3 regions of the Bacillus sp. iso_77 genome follow, and region 2 is predicted to be linked to each of the others. Evidence: riboswitches for the same ligand, from Rfam matches in the RefSeq annotation. Region 2 holds a riboswitch; each other region holds the start of a gene.
What was found. Region 2 has a riboswitch for S-adenosylmethionine ahead of AC0VYC_RS05880 (methionine biosynthesis PLP-dependent protein). Riboswitches for the same ligand answer to the same signal wherever they lie in the genome.

Region 1 (4,248 bases), 1.8 Mb from region 2:
AACATTGATGTTCATTCGAAATATTTATAAGGGTGACGTATATGAAAGAGATAGAAGAGCATGAATTCAAGGAGATAGAGGACGATTTATTTCTTTTGTACTTATATACACCATTTTGCGGAACATGCCAGCTGGCAAAGAAGATGCTGGCAGTGGTTGATGCCATGCAGCCGGAAGTTCCTTTTTATGAGAATAACTTAAATTACTCGCCAAGTTTTGCGAAAGCATTTGAGATCGAAAGTGTCCCTTGCTTTCTCCTGTTTAAAAAGGGTGAAATCGTGCAAAAAGGCTATGCCTTTCACTCCGTTCCATATCTTCACGAAATGATTGAAACCGCTAAATAAAGCGGTTTTTTGTCATATTTCAAGCAATTCATTTGAAAATTTGTCGAGCTATTTATAAAGGACAAGCCGATGTTTGTAGAGAAATGTTATGTATAACCAAATGACAGGGAGGTTATACATGTGGAAAATGTGAAAGCCCATGGAAGTGCAGGGCAGCGATTATTGTTAAAGCCGTTGCTCTCATCATCATCCTTGAAGATTACATTTGAGGCGGAAACGGACTCTTGTACATTGATTGTGGATGAACGTGGTGAAGTGAAGAAACTACCTGCAATTGAGTTATCGGATCTCATCTTTTATGGTGAGCGAAAAGAGATTTTGCAATTATTAGATGGAGACATGTCCTTACAGCAGCTGATCAGCAGAGGACAAGTGAAAGTGAAAGGCTCATTTCGAGCACTTCTTCGACTAGAAGCAGTACTTTGGCTGACGAACGGTTTTTTTCGAAAAATGATAACGTAGTCGTTTACTTGGAAATTAGCGATTTACAGCGTTGACATATCTCAGATAGCATGATATTCTACGTTAGTAAAAACATGAACATCACATAAAACAACATATTTTCTCTTATTAAGAGAGGTGGAGGGACGTGCCCTATGAAACCCGGCAACCGTCAGCATAGCTGAAATTGGTGCCAATTCACTCAAAGCCGCAATGCTTTGAAAGATGAGAGAAAGGCGTATTTGATATAAAAGGCCTTTCTGCTTGCGTTGCAGTTAGGTCTTTTTTACTGACCTTACGTCAGGCTAGCGTCATAACAGTCGGAAGAATAAATGAACGTATGTGATGGCAACCTATAGATTCAGCAAGAAAGCAGGTGAACAGACTGTGATCCATTTACAGAATGTATCAAAAACGTATCATTCAAAAAGCGGAAATGTTGATGCCGTGAAAGACGTCAACTTGGATATCGATAAAGGTGAAATATTCGGAATTATCGGGTATAGCGGCGCAGGGAAAAGTTCCCTGATTCGCCTATTAAACGGTCTGGAGATGCCAACAGAAGGAATCGTTGAAGTGGCAGGCAACCGAATCAATGAAGTATCGAATACGAAACTTCGGAAAGCAAGACAAGAAATCAGCATGATTTTCCAGCACTTTAACTTGCTCTGGTCAAGAACAGTGAGACAAAATATTATGTTCCCGCTCGAGATCGCAGGTGTACCAACGTCAAAACGGAGAGCTCGTGCAAACGAACTGATTAAATTGGTCGGTTTAGAAGGAAAAGAAAATGCCTATCCTTCTCAGCTCAGCGGCGGGCAAAAGCAGCGTGTAGGGATTGCGAGAGCATTAGCGAATGACCCAAAAGTTCTGCTATGTGACGAAGCGACATCTGCTCTTGATCCACAAACAACAGATTCCATCCTTGAGCTTTTAGCCGATATTAATAAACGACTAGGACTCACCATTGTATTGATCACACATGAAATGCATGTCATTCGCAAAATTTGTCACCGTGTGGCGGTGATGGAGAATGGCCGTATTGTCGAAGAAGGCGAAGTATTACGTGTCTTCAGACAGCCGAAAGAAGAAATGACGAAACGATTCGTGAAACAGCTTGCTGAACCAGAAGAAGCAAAAGAAACGATCGAGCACGTCCTAGAGAGAGTAAAAGAAGGTCAGGTCGTCCGGTTGTCCTTTATCGGAGATTCTGCCGAACAGCCGCTGATCACGGAAATCATTCGATCCTTCAAGGTCGATGTGAACATCCTGCAAGGAAAGATTTCTCAAACGCAGGAAGGCGCGTTTGGAACACTCTTTATCCATATAAATGGAGACGAGAACGAAGTTGAAAAAGCCATCGCCTATATCCAAAGCAAACAGGTTGAAATCGAGGTGATGACACATGTTTGAGAAATGGTTTCCGAACGTTGATCTAGAGGTTATTTGGAACGCGACGGGTGAAACGGTCTATATGACACTCATTGCATTAGCGTTTGCTTTTGCTATCGGCATCATCCTTGGGCTGCTGCTCTTTTTGACAAGTAAAGGCGGTTTGTGGGAAAACAAACCAATTAATGCTGTTATCGGCGCAGTCGTCAACATTTTCAGATCGATTCCCTTTATCATATTAATCATTCTATTATTAGGATTTACTAAACTAATTATGGGCACGATATTAGGCCCAAATGCAGCATTACCAGCCCTTGTCATTGGCTCAGCTCCTTTCTACGCACGTCTTGTTGAAATTGCACTGCGTGAAGTAGACAAAGGAGTCATTGAAGCAGCACGATCTATGGGAGCGAAAACGTCAACAATCATTTTCAAAGTATTGCTGCCAGAATCATTGCCAGCCCTTATTTCAGGTATTACCGTAACAGCGATTGCTCTGATTGGCTCTACTGCGATTGCAGGAGCAATTGGAGCAGGCGGACTTGGTGACCTTGCTTATGTGGAAGGATACCAATCTGGTAATACAGATGTCACACTTGTAGCCACTGTGTTTATTCTGATCATCGTCTTTATCATTCAAATAATCGGTGATTTGATTACAAATAAAATTGATAAACGTTAAGGGAGGAATTATTCATGAAGAAATTGATTTTAAGTGCACTATTTCTAGCATTTGCAGGCATTTTAGCTGCGTGCGGTTCATCAAATAACGCAAGCGATAACAAAACCATCACGGTTGCCGCTTCAAAAACACCACATGCCGAGATTCTTGAAGAAGCAAAACCACTTCTAAAAGAAAAAGGCTACGATCTAAAAGTGAAAGTACTGAGCGATTATAAAATGTACAACAAAGCATTAGCTGAAAAAGAAGTGGATGCGAACTTTTTCCAACATATCCCTTACTTAAACGAAGAAAATAAATCAAACAAAGATTACAACTTAGTGAGTGCTGGTGCCGTTCACCTTGAGCCTTTCGGTATCTACTCTAAGAAATACAAATCAGTAAAAGATATTCCAAACGGCGGCACGATCATCATGACAAACAACGTAGCTGAGCAAGGACGTATGCTTGCCCTATTACAAAATGCTGGTGTGATCAAGCTTGATCCAAAAGTAGATACAATCAACGCAACAGTCAAAAACATCAAAGAAAACCCGAAGAACCTAAAATTCAAAAAAATCGCTCCTGAACTAACAGCGAAAGCTTATGAAAACAGTGAAGGCGATGCAGTATTTATCAACGTTAACTATGCGATCCAAAATAAATTGAATCCGAAAAAAGATTCAATTGAACTTGAGCAAACGAAAAATAACCCATATGCAAACATCGTCGCTGTTCGCAAAGGTGACGAAAAATCAGAGAAGATCAAGGTATTAATGGAAGTTCTTCACTCTGATAAAATCAAAGAATTCATCGACAAAAAGTATGATGGTGCAGTATTGCCTGTATCTGAATAACAACTTGTAAACCTCGTTTTCATCAAAGCGAGGTTTCAACTTGTAGACAAACCCTCGCATTCGTTGTCAGGTCTGCGCTCCGGTGCTCACGAATGTCAAATTCGCTCTGCTCCGGTACTCGCCCTTCCTAGACTGCAAAGGTTTTCTATCACGCTGAAAAAAGAAGACAAAGGGCTAAAATAAAGATCATTTTAGCCCTTTGTCAATCATCTGCAACCTCGCTTTCATGAAAGCGAGGTTTTTTTGTGTATTTTTTCAAATCTCGCTCATAATAAAAACGAACAAATGACCTGAAGGGATGGAATGAAGATGAATGAACAACATATGAGCGGATCGATGCAGCAATCACTGACGGATTATAAAACGGCAATGGGTGAATTTCAGAAGAAAATGCCGGTGTTTGGCAAGAAATTCAATGAATTTACGGAGCAGTGCTTTCAGAGCGATTCATTAACACAAAAAGAAAAACAAATGATTGCCCTCGGCATCAGCATTCATGCACAGGATGAATATTGCATGATCTATCATACAAAGGGAGCACTCGATCAAGGCG
Region 2 (4,248 bases):
CGCATTTCAAAGCTAGTCCTCCAATAGTCAATCAATCTTAAAAAGAAACACATCTAATCATATCAAATGAGGCGTGTTTCAAACAGTCATAATTAGGGAATAGTAGAATAGAAGAGAAGCAAAGGAGGCGTTCTTGATGGGATATATAGCCCCGATTCAGCCGGATCTGTATTTTCAATATATCAATCGTCCTGCTCCTCAGGATAAAGAAGACTATGCGAAAGTGACGAAGGTCACCCGCACCTTTCATGACAAGGTATACAGAGAGCTGGAGAAAAAAGAGGACTTAGTGACAGAAGCGGAAACGAAAGTACAGCAAAAAAAGCGGGAACGCTTTGTACGAGATATGTTTATGGAAGAAGGTAAGGGCGTTCATATCAATACTTACGTCTAAATGACTGCGCTTTCTTCCTGAGCGAACGAGATGGAATCAATAAAAAGCCAGAGCATCCATGATGCCCTGGCTTTTTATTTTCGTTAAACGGATAGTGTTTTTGTCATTTTGACATGTGTAATCCCTGCTTCTTCAAACGGTTCTGAAATGGCTTTGTAGCCTTTCTTTTCGTAGAAAGGAAGAGCTTGGACTTGTGCATGCATGACAGCTTCTTTCGCTCCGTTTGCCATCGCTTCAGACTCAAGTGCTTCTAAAAGCTGGTGGCCAAGACCGAAAGAGCGCGCCTCTTTTAATACACAAATTCGTTCAAGCTTTGCTTTATGACCTTCAATTATGCGCAGTCTAGCAGCAGCTTGTGGTTTGTTGTCATCATTATAAATGACAAAGTGAATGGCTTCGTCCTCAAGTTCATCAATTTCGATCTCTAACGGGACTTCTTGTTCTTTTACGAAAACTTCTTTTCGAACATAATAAGCATCTTCTCGTTGTGTTTGTTCTTTTACGATGACTGTATTCAAATGTCTTTAACCCTCTTCTCCTAAGATAAATGTTTCATAAACGGTCCAAGAACCGTTCTCTAATTGATATAAAAGGTGGAAGCGGTCAACCGTTTCCTCGTGGTCAATTTTTCTCAGCTTCAATGTGCCTAGAACGTCTGAATGCTCATCGTCTGATAACTTTTGAGCCACTGTCACATGCGGGACAAATGCATATTCAGGTGTACCAGCAAGCGGATCAGTGTACAACTTCTCATTAAGAGTCATTAATTCTTCGTTCGGTTCTACTTTCATATAAATCACGTTGTTTACAGGAGCGAATGAACTGAATTTTTTAATACGTAACGTAATAGGAGAAGCATTTTTTGCGTACTCTCGCAAGGTGGAGACGACCTCAGCTGCTTCTAGATCCGTTAATTCAAAAGGTGTTCTTAATGTTAAATGAGGTGGTATGAGTGCATAGTTCGGATCATAACGTTTCCGATAAGAGTTCGCAATGTCTTGCAATTTTTTTGATGGAAATAAAACAACTCCGTATTTCATCATGTTCCCTCCTGATTAAGAAAGTATTTATTATTTTTTATTATAACAAAATTCAGTTGATTAACGAATATGGGAGCATTCTTTTTAACGAAGGTGAAATGAGCGGCTGCCAAAACGTCCATTTATGATCGCCTTCGAATGTCTCAAATAAATAATCCGCACCGGACTTCTCCAAAAGGACCTTTAATTCTTCGTTCGGCTGAATAAAGTCTAGCACTTGCCCATCTGTCGTTTTCACAGCTGTTTCTTCTAACCCGATTTGATGGATAATGGCATAATGAGCAAGGGATGATGACTGTTTGACTGCTTGCAGAACCGACTCATCCACGTAAGGAGACTGCAAAATCAGTCCGCCAAATAACGAAGGATAATCAATGGCTGTCATAAGTGAGATCGTAGCACCTAATGAATCACCAATAAATGTACGACCTGATCCAACTTGATACGTTGGATAGTGTTCATCAATATACGGAACTAGTTCATTTGCCAAAAAGCGTTTATACGCCTCGAACTTTGGTCCGTCTGGATGATACGTATTTCGTCTTTCAGTAACATTTTCATATGGGACACCAATGATAATCGAGCGTTCCATTTCTTTGTTTTGCATTAATTCTTCCGCTTGTCTGCCTATTTTACCTAGACGGAAATAATCATGACCATCTTGTGCAATGATGACATGATATGTATAAAGGGGGGAGTAATTGACTGGCAAATAAATCAAAATGGTCATATCTGCCCCAAGTTCTTTTGACTGTAAGGTTTCTTCTTGAATGATGCCTGTTTTCTTCACCATAATCCATTCCTCCAGCTAACCAAATTCATCATAAGTGAAACGTTTCCATTCATTGTAACACGAAAAACAGCGTTGTTCCTATATGCTAACATGCAATCAAATTGGCTAACATTCAATCTGCTACAAAATACAGAAAATTTTAATTAATCGTTACATTTCCCCTTGAAAAATGAGGTTTAATGCGTTACAGTATTAAGAATTAGAACAGACAGACAACACATTCTTATCGTGAGAGGTGGAGGGACTGGCCCTTTGAAACCTCAGCAACCGGTATGCATCACTTCATGTGATGTACCAAGGTGCTAAATCCAGCAAGCAGCTTTTTTGCTTGGAAGATAAGAGGAAGCGATTAAACCCCTTCTTCTTATGAAGAAGGGGTTTTTCTGTTTTGAAATTAGATTTTTACTTAGGATGGTGTCAAATGACAGAACATGTGGAAACGAAGTTAGCGCAAATTGGAAACCGCAGCGAAGAGGTGACTGGTACTGTCAGTCCTCCCATTTATCTTTCAACAGCTTACAGACATAGAGGCATTGGGGATTCAACAGGATTTGATTATATTCGGACGAAAAACCCAACAAGGCAGCTTGTAGAAGATGCAATTGCTTCACTCGAAGAAGGAACGGCCGGTTTTGCCTTCAGTTCGGGAATGGCTGCCATCCAAACGATCATGGCGCTGTTTGAGAGCGGGGATGAACTCATTGTTTCATCAGATTTATATGGCGGTACATACCGTCTATTTGAAAACGAATGGAAAAAGTACGGACTGCGCTTTGTTTATGATGATTTTTCAGATGAAGACTGTTTACGCTCTAAAATGACGCCAAATACAAAAGCCGTCTTTATTGAAACGCCAACAAACCCACTCATGCAGGAAGCGGATATTCAAAAGGTTGCGAAGATCGCAAAAGAACATGGTGCATTGGTCATTGTGGATAACACCTTTTATACGCCCGTCTTGCAAAAACCGATTACACTCGGAGCGGACATTGTCATTCATAGTGCAACCAAATATTTAGGCGGACATAACGATGTTCTTGCCGGACTTGTCGTCACAAAAGGAGAGAAGCTATCGGAAGACATGTTCCAGCATCAAAACGCCATTGGGGCGGTTTTATCTCCATTTGACTCATGGCTTTTAATGAGAGGAATGAAAACATTGGCGCTGAGAATGCGTCAGCACGAAGCAAATGCGAAGGAATTAGCTGATTTTCTAAAGCAGCAGCCTGAAATTCAAGATGTCCTTTACCCAGGAAAGGGAGGCATGCTGTCATTCCGAGTAGCCAAAGAGGACTGGGTCAATCCATTTTTGAAGCAGCTGAAAACGATTTGTTTTGCTGAAAGCCTTGGCGGAGTCGAAAGCTTCATTACGTATCCTGCAACGCAAACCCATATGGACATCCCAGAAGAGATTCGCATCGCAAACGGTGTTTGTAACAAATTGCTCCGTTTCTCAGTCGGGATTGAGCATGTGGAGGACCTAAAAGCAGACCTGAAACAGGCACTATCAAATGTGAAAGAGGAGGTACACACGAAATGACCACACACGATTGGACACTAGAAACACAACTCGTTCATAATGCGTTTAAAACAGACCGTTCAACAGGTGCAGTCAGTGTACCGATTCAACATGCATCGACGTTTCACCAAAGCAGCTTCGATGACTTCGGTCAATATGACTACTCCAGATCAGGCACCCCTACACGTCAGGCATTGGAGGATACCATTGCAGCGCTAGAAGGAGGAACGAGAGGGCTTGCCTTTGCGTCAGGTATGGCAGCCATTTCAACCGCTTTTCTTCTATTATCAAAAGGAGATCATGTCCTTGTCACAAGAGATGTGTACGGCGGGACTTTCCGAATGATCACCCAAGTTCTTTCAAGATTTGGGATTGAGCATACCTTTGTGGACATGACCAATTTGAATGAAGTGAAACAAGGCATTCAATCAAATACAAAAGTCATTTACATGGAAACACCGTCAAACCCTACACTCGGTATTACGGATATTGAAGGTGTCGT
Region 3 (4,248 bases), 310 kb from region 2:
CGGAGATACGTTTATCGCAACCGTTGATGGGACATATGGTTCGAAAGGTTTCGTGACAAATGTCATTGAAGAGAATGAGCTGGACTTTGATGTCTTGCTTTCCTGTGGACCGACACCTATGTTAAAAGCACTAAAAGACTCTTATCCCGATAAGCCTGTCTATATTTCAATGGAAGAACGAATGGGCTGCGGAATCGGTGCATGCTTTGCTTGTGTCTGTCATACCGATCAGCACGAGAAACCGTACGTTAAAGTTTGTCTGGATGGACCTGTTTTTAAAGCGGAGGAGGTGGCGCTATCATGCTAAACATCGAATTACCCGGCTTATCTTTAAAAAATCCAATCATTCCTGCATCAGGCTGTTTTGGATTTGGAAAAGAATTCGCATCATTATATGACCTTTCCTTGCTGGGTGGCATCATGATTAAAGCCACGACCCTTGAACCGAGATTTGGCAACCCGACACCGAGGGTAGCTGAGACAGGAGCCGGTATGCTGAATGCGATTGGTCTCCAAAATCCAGGTCTAAAAGGCGTGCTTGAACATGAATTACCTTGGCTTGAGCAGTTCGATACCCCTATTATTGCCAATGTTGCTGGATCACAAGTTGATGATTATGTTGAAGTAGCAAAGCAAATTAGTCAAGCAAGCAATGTTCACGCCCTTGAACTGAATATCTCGTGTCCGAATGTGAAAACAGGCGGAATTGCCTTTGGGACCGATCCAGAAATGGCGGCTACATTGACAAAAGCTGTTAAGGAAGTTTCCTCCGTTCCTGTTTATGTGAAACTGTCACCTAATGTAGCCAATATCGTTGAGATTGCTAAAGCGATTGAATCGGCTGGAGCGGATGGACTCACCATGATCAATACCTTGATTGGGATGCGTTTAGATTTAAAAACAGGCAAACCCATTCTTGCCAATAAAACAGGCGGATTATCAGGTCCTGCTGTAAAACCTGTTGCCATCCGAATGGTGCATGAGGTCAGTCAGGCCGTTTCTATTCCGATTATTGGAATGGGCGGGGTGCAAAGCGCTGAAGATGTACTTGAATTTTTACTAGCTGGCGCAAGTGCGGTAGCTGTTGGGACAGCCAATTTTGTGAACCCATTTATTTGCCCGGAAATCATTGATGAACTGCCGAATGTGTTAGCGGCTTATGGGTATTCATCTGTAGAGGAATGCATCGGAAGGAGCTGGAAACATGAAGCACTTGCCCATCATCGCGCTTGATTTTCCGTCAGGACAGGAGGCGCACGCCTTTATAGATCGTTTTGAAGGCACTCCATTATTCGTAAAGGTCGGCATGGAGCTGTTTTACCAAGAAGGTCCTGCCATTATTGATGCACTGAAAGAAAAAAATTGCCGTATTTTCCTTGATCTGAAGCTTCATGACATTCCAACAACTGTGCAAAAAGCGATGAACAGGCTTGCTGCACTTGGTGTTGATTTGGTGAATGTGCATGCAGCCGGCGGGAAAAGAATGATGCAGGCGGCCATAGAGGGGCTTGAAAGCGGAACCCCTGCCGGGCAAAATCGCCCAGGCATTATTGCAGTGACCCAGCTGACAAGCACGTCAGAAGATATGATGAAAAAAGAATTACTAATTGACCGCCCATTGCAAGAGGCTGTGCTTCATTATGGACAATTGGCATATGAAAGTGGACTTGATGGTGTGGTGTGCTCTGTTCATGAATCAAAACAGCTTCATGAACAAATCTCTCCTTCCTTTCTCACTGTGACACCAGGAATTCGCTTACCAAATGATCAAACGGATGACCAAAAGCGTGTGGCGACACCTGCCTTTGCCAAAGAACAGGGTGTTTCACAGATTGTTGTGGGAAGATCGATCACAAAAGCCACAAACCCAGTGGAAGCTTATCAACAAATTTTGAAAGAGTGGGAGTGACTGCCGGATGAAAACGAAAATCGCGAAGCATTTATTACAAATCAAAGCTGTCTCTTTAAAACCAGACGAACCATTTACATGGGCGAGCGGTATCAAATCACCGATTTACTGTGACAATCGCCTCACCTTGTCTTATCCTGAGGTCAGAGGGGACATTGCGGAAGGTTTAAAAGACTTGATTCTCACTCATTTTGAAGGAGCGGAAGTTGTCGCAGGTACAGCTACAGCTGGCATTCCTCATGCGGCATTAGCAGCTGATCGTCTGAATGTACCGATGTGTTATGTAAGAAGTAAACCAAAAGCACACGGAAAAGGAAATCAAATTGAAGGAGCCGTATCACCTGGACAAAAGGTGGTTGTCGTAGAAGACCTCATCTCAACTGGAGGCAGCGTTCTTGAAGTTGTGGCTGCGCTAGAAGAAGAAGGCTGTGACGTACTCGGAGTTGTTGCGATCTTCACTTATGGACTGCCAAAAGCAGCTGCGGCTTTTCAAGAGAAAAACATTCCCTATGTCACGCTGACAGACTATGACACACTGACAGAAGTGGCACTTGAGCTAAAAGCAATTGAGCCTTCTGCTATGAATAAACTAAAACGCTGGAGACAGGATCCTTCGTCTGAATCTTGGATGGAAGAAACGGTCTAAAAAGCTTGTCTTGTTTTAAAAAAGCTGTGCTGCACTGCACAGCTTTTTATTTGGTTAAAAATAGTAAAATAGACTCAAATTTAAATAAAAACTAATCCTATCAATAAAGTCGGGTTGACTTTTGTTTGAATTGTGTTAATATTTAATACAAATTAAAACTCTTATCCAGAGAGGTGGAGGGACTGGCCCGATGAAGCCCGGCAACCTGCGATTTGCAAGGTGCTACTTCCTGCAAAATGATTCTATTTTGAAAGATAAGGAAATCGTGAGCTTCCTCATCTTTCTTTCGGACTGAAAGAAAGTTTTTTTATTTTAACGGTGAGGAGGAAGAGGAGATGGAACTGAAACAAAACCAGGATGAGGACTTAGTGAAGCATATGCAAGAGCTGATTGGGGATATGAAATTCGGTTCAATTACGTTGATCGTTCAGGACGGTCAAGTGATTCAAGTGGAAAAAAATGAAAAAATCAGATTAAAGTAGTGCGGAGAATAGCAATAGAAGCAGTACTCCGGAAGGGGAGAAACAATGTTAACTTATGAAAATTGGCAAGAGCCGTCCATTACATTTCAAGAGGACGATTTGTATAAAGGGGCCCTATCTGTGCTGAAATGGGCGTACGGCCACTATGGTGATCAGCTCGTTTATGCATGCAGTTTTGGCATTGAGGGCATTGTCCTGATCGATCTTATTGCGAAAGTAAAAAAAGATGCAAGAATTGTCTTTTTAGATACAGGTCTGCATTTCAAGGAAACATACGACACCATTGATGCAGTTAAGGAAAGATATCCTGGTTTAGACATCGTGCTGAAAACACCTGAGCTGACGGTGGAAGAGCAGAATGAGCAGCATGGTGATAAATTATGGGAAACGAATCCTCAAAGCTGCTGTCATATGAGAAAGGTCATTCCATTGCAAGAGGCACTATCTGGCTATCCGGCATGGCTGTCTGGTTTAAGAAGAGAGCAGTCGCCTAAACGAGCAGGTACGAACTTCTTAAATAAGGATGAAAAATTCCAATCAGTCAAAGTATGTCCGCTCATCCACTGGACGTGGAAGGACATATGGAGATATGCGTCTAGAGAGGATCTTACTTATAATCCGCTGCATGACCAAGGATATCCAAGCATCGGGTGTGCACCTTGTACACAGCCGGCATTTACTGCTGATGATTTGCGTTCTGGAAGATGGTCAGGGACAGCAAAGACTGAGTGCGGATTACATGAGTAAGGGAGCATAATGTATGGAAATCGCCGCAATTTTATTTAGCTTATTCTTTGCTTTAAATATTGGCGCAAGCGGAGCAGCCGCTTCGATGGGCATCGCATATGGTTCAGGTGCGATCAAAAAGCCAATATACGCGCTCAGCGTTTGTGCAGTTGGAATATTAGCAGGTTCAGTGATTGGCGGCGGCGAGGTCGTCAAAACGATCAGCTCCGGGATTATGCCTGAATCTGTCATCACACTTGAAATTGTGTGTATCATCATTGGCTCGGCCGCATTATCACTTTTCATAGCGAACCTCTTGGCCATTCCTTTATCCACAAGTGAGGTCACAGTAGGAGCTGTGGTCGGTGTGGCAGCCGCATATAAAGTGCTGTATGTGAAATCGATCTTAGTCATTGTCTCTTTTTGGGTGATTATTCCGATTGTTGCCTTTGTTTTTACCTTTGCTGTTGTCAAAATCATCAGAT

Region 1: another riboswitch for S-adenosylmethionine. It lies ahead of AC0VYC_RS15215 (methionine ABC transporter ATP-binding protein); the one in region 2 lies ahead of AC0VYC_RS05880 (methionine biosynthesis PLP-dependent protein).
Region 3: another riboswitch for S-adenosylmethionine. It lies ahead of AC0VYC_RS07525 (YezD family protein); the one in region 2 lies ahead of AC0VYC_RS05880 (methionine biosynthesis PLP-dependent protein).

The regions. Positions count from the first base shown of each region.
Region 1 is NZ_CM149683.1:2,934,637-2,938,884, reverse strand. It holds gene AC0VYC_RS15230 (toprim domain-containing protein) at 1-30, shown strand, start outside; gene AC0VYC_RS15225 (thioredoxin family protein) at 42-344, shown strand; gene AC0VYC_RS15220 (SCP2 sterol-binding domain-containing protein) at 465-806, shown strand; SAM riboswitch class I at 909-1,017, shown strand; gene AC0VYC_RS15215 (methionine ABC transporter ATP-binding protein) at 1,173-2,198, shown strand; gene AC0VYC_RS15210 (methionine ABC transporter permease) at 2,191-2,859, shown strand; gene metQ (methionine ABC transporter substrate-binding lipoprotein MetQ) at 2,874-3,695, shown strand; gene AC0VYC_RS15200 (carboxymuconolactone decarboxylase family protein) at 4,005-4,248, shown strand, end outside.
Region 2 is NZ_CM149683.1:1,165,568-1,169,815, forward strand. It holds gene AC0VYC_RS05855 (ATP-dependent helicase) at 1-10, opposite strand, end outside; gene AC0VYC_RS05860 (hypothetical protein) at 137-394, shown strand; gene AC0VYC_RS05865 (GNAT family N-acetyltransferase) at 478-912, opposite strand; gene AC0VYC_RS05870 (YjcG family protein) at 919-1,434, opposite strand; gene AC0VYC_RS05875 (esterase family protein) at 1,487-2,227, opposite strand; SAM riboswitch class I at 2,448-2,569, shown strand; gene AC0VYC_RS05880 (methionine biosynthesis PLP-dependent protein) at 2,649-3,767, shown strand; gene metC (cystathionine beta-lyase) at 3,764-4,248, shown strand, end outside.
Region 3 is NZ_CM149683.1:1,479,644-1,483,891, forward strand. It holds gene AC0VYC_RS07505 (dihydroorotate dehydrogenase electron transfer subunit) at 1-307, shown strand, start outside; gene AC0VYC_RS07510 (dihydroorotate dehydrogenase) at 301-1,233, shown strand; gene pyrF (orotidine-5'-phosphate decarboxylase) at 1,205-1,909, shown strand; gene pyrE (orotate phosphoribosyltransferase) at 1,917-2,555, shown strand; SAM riboswitch class I at 2,714-2,816, shown strand; gene AC0VYC_RS07525 (YezD family protein) at 2,891-3,037, shown strand; gene AC0VYC_RS07530 (phosphoadenylyl-sulfate reductase) at 3,083-3,784, shown strand; gene AC0VYC_RS07535 (inorganic phosphate transporter) at 3,798-4,248, shown strand, end outside.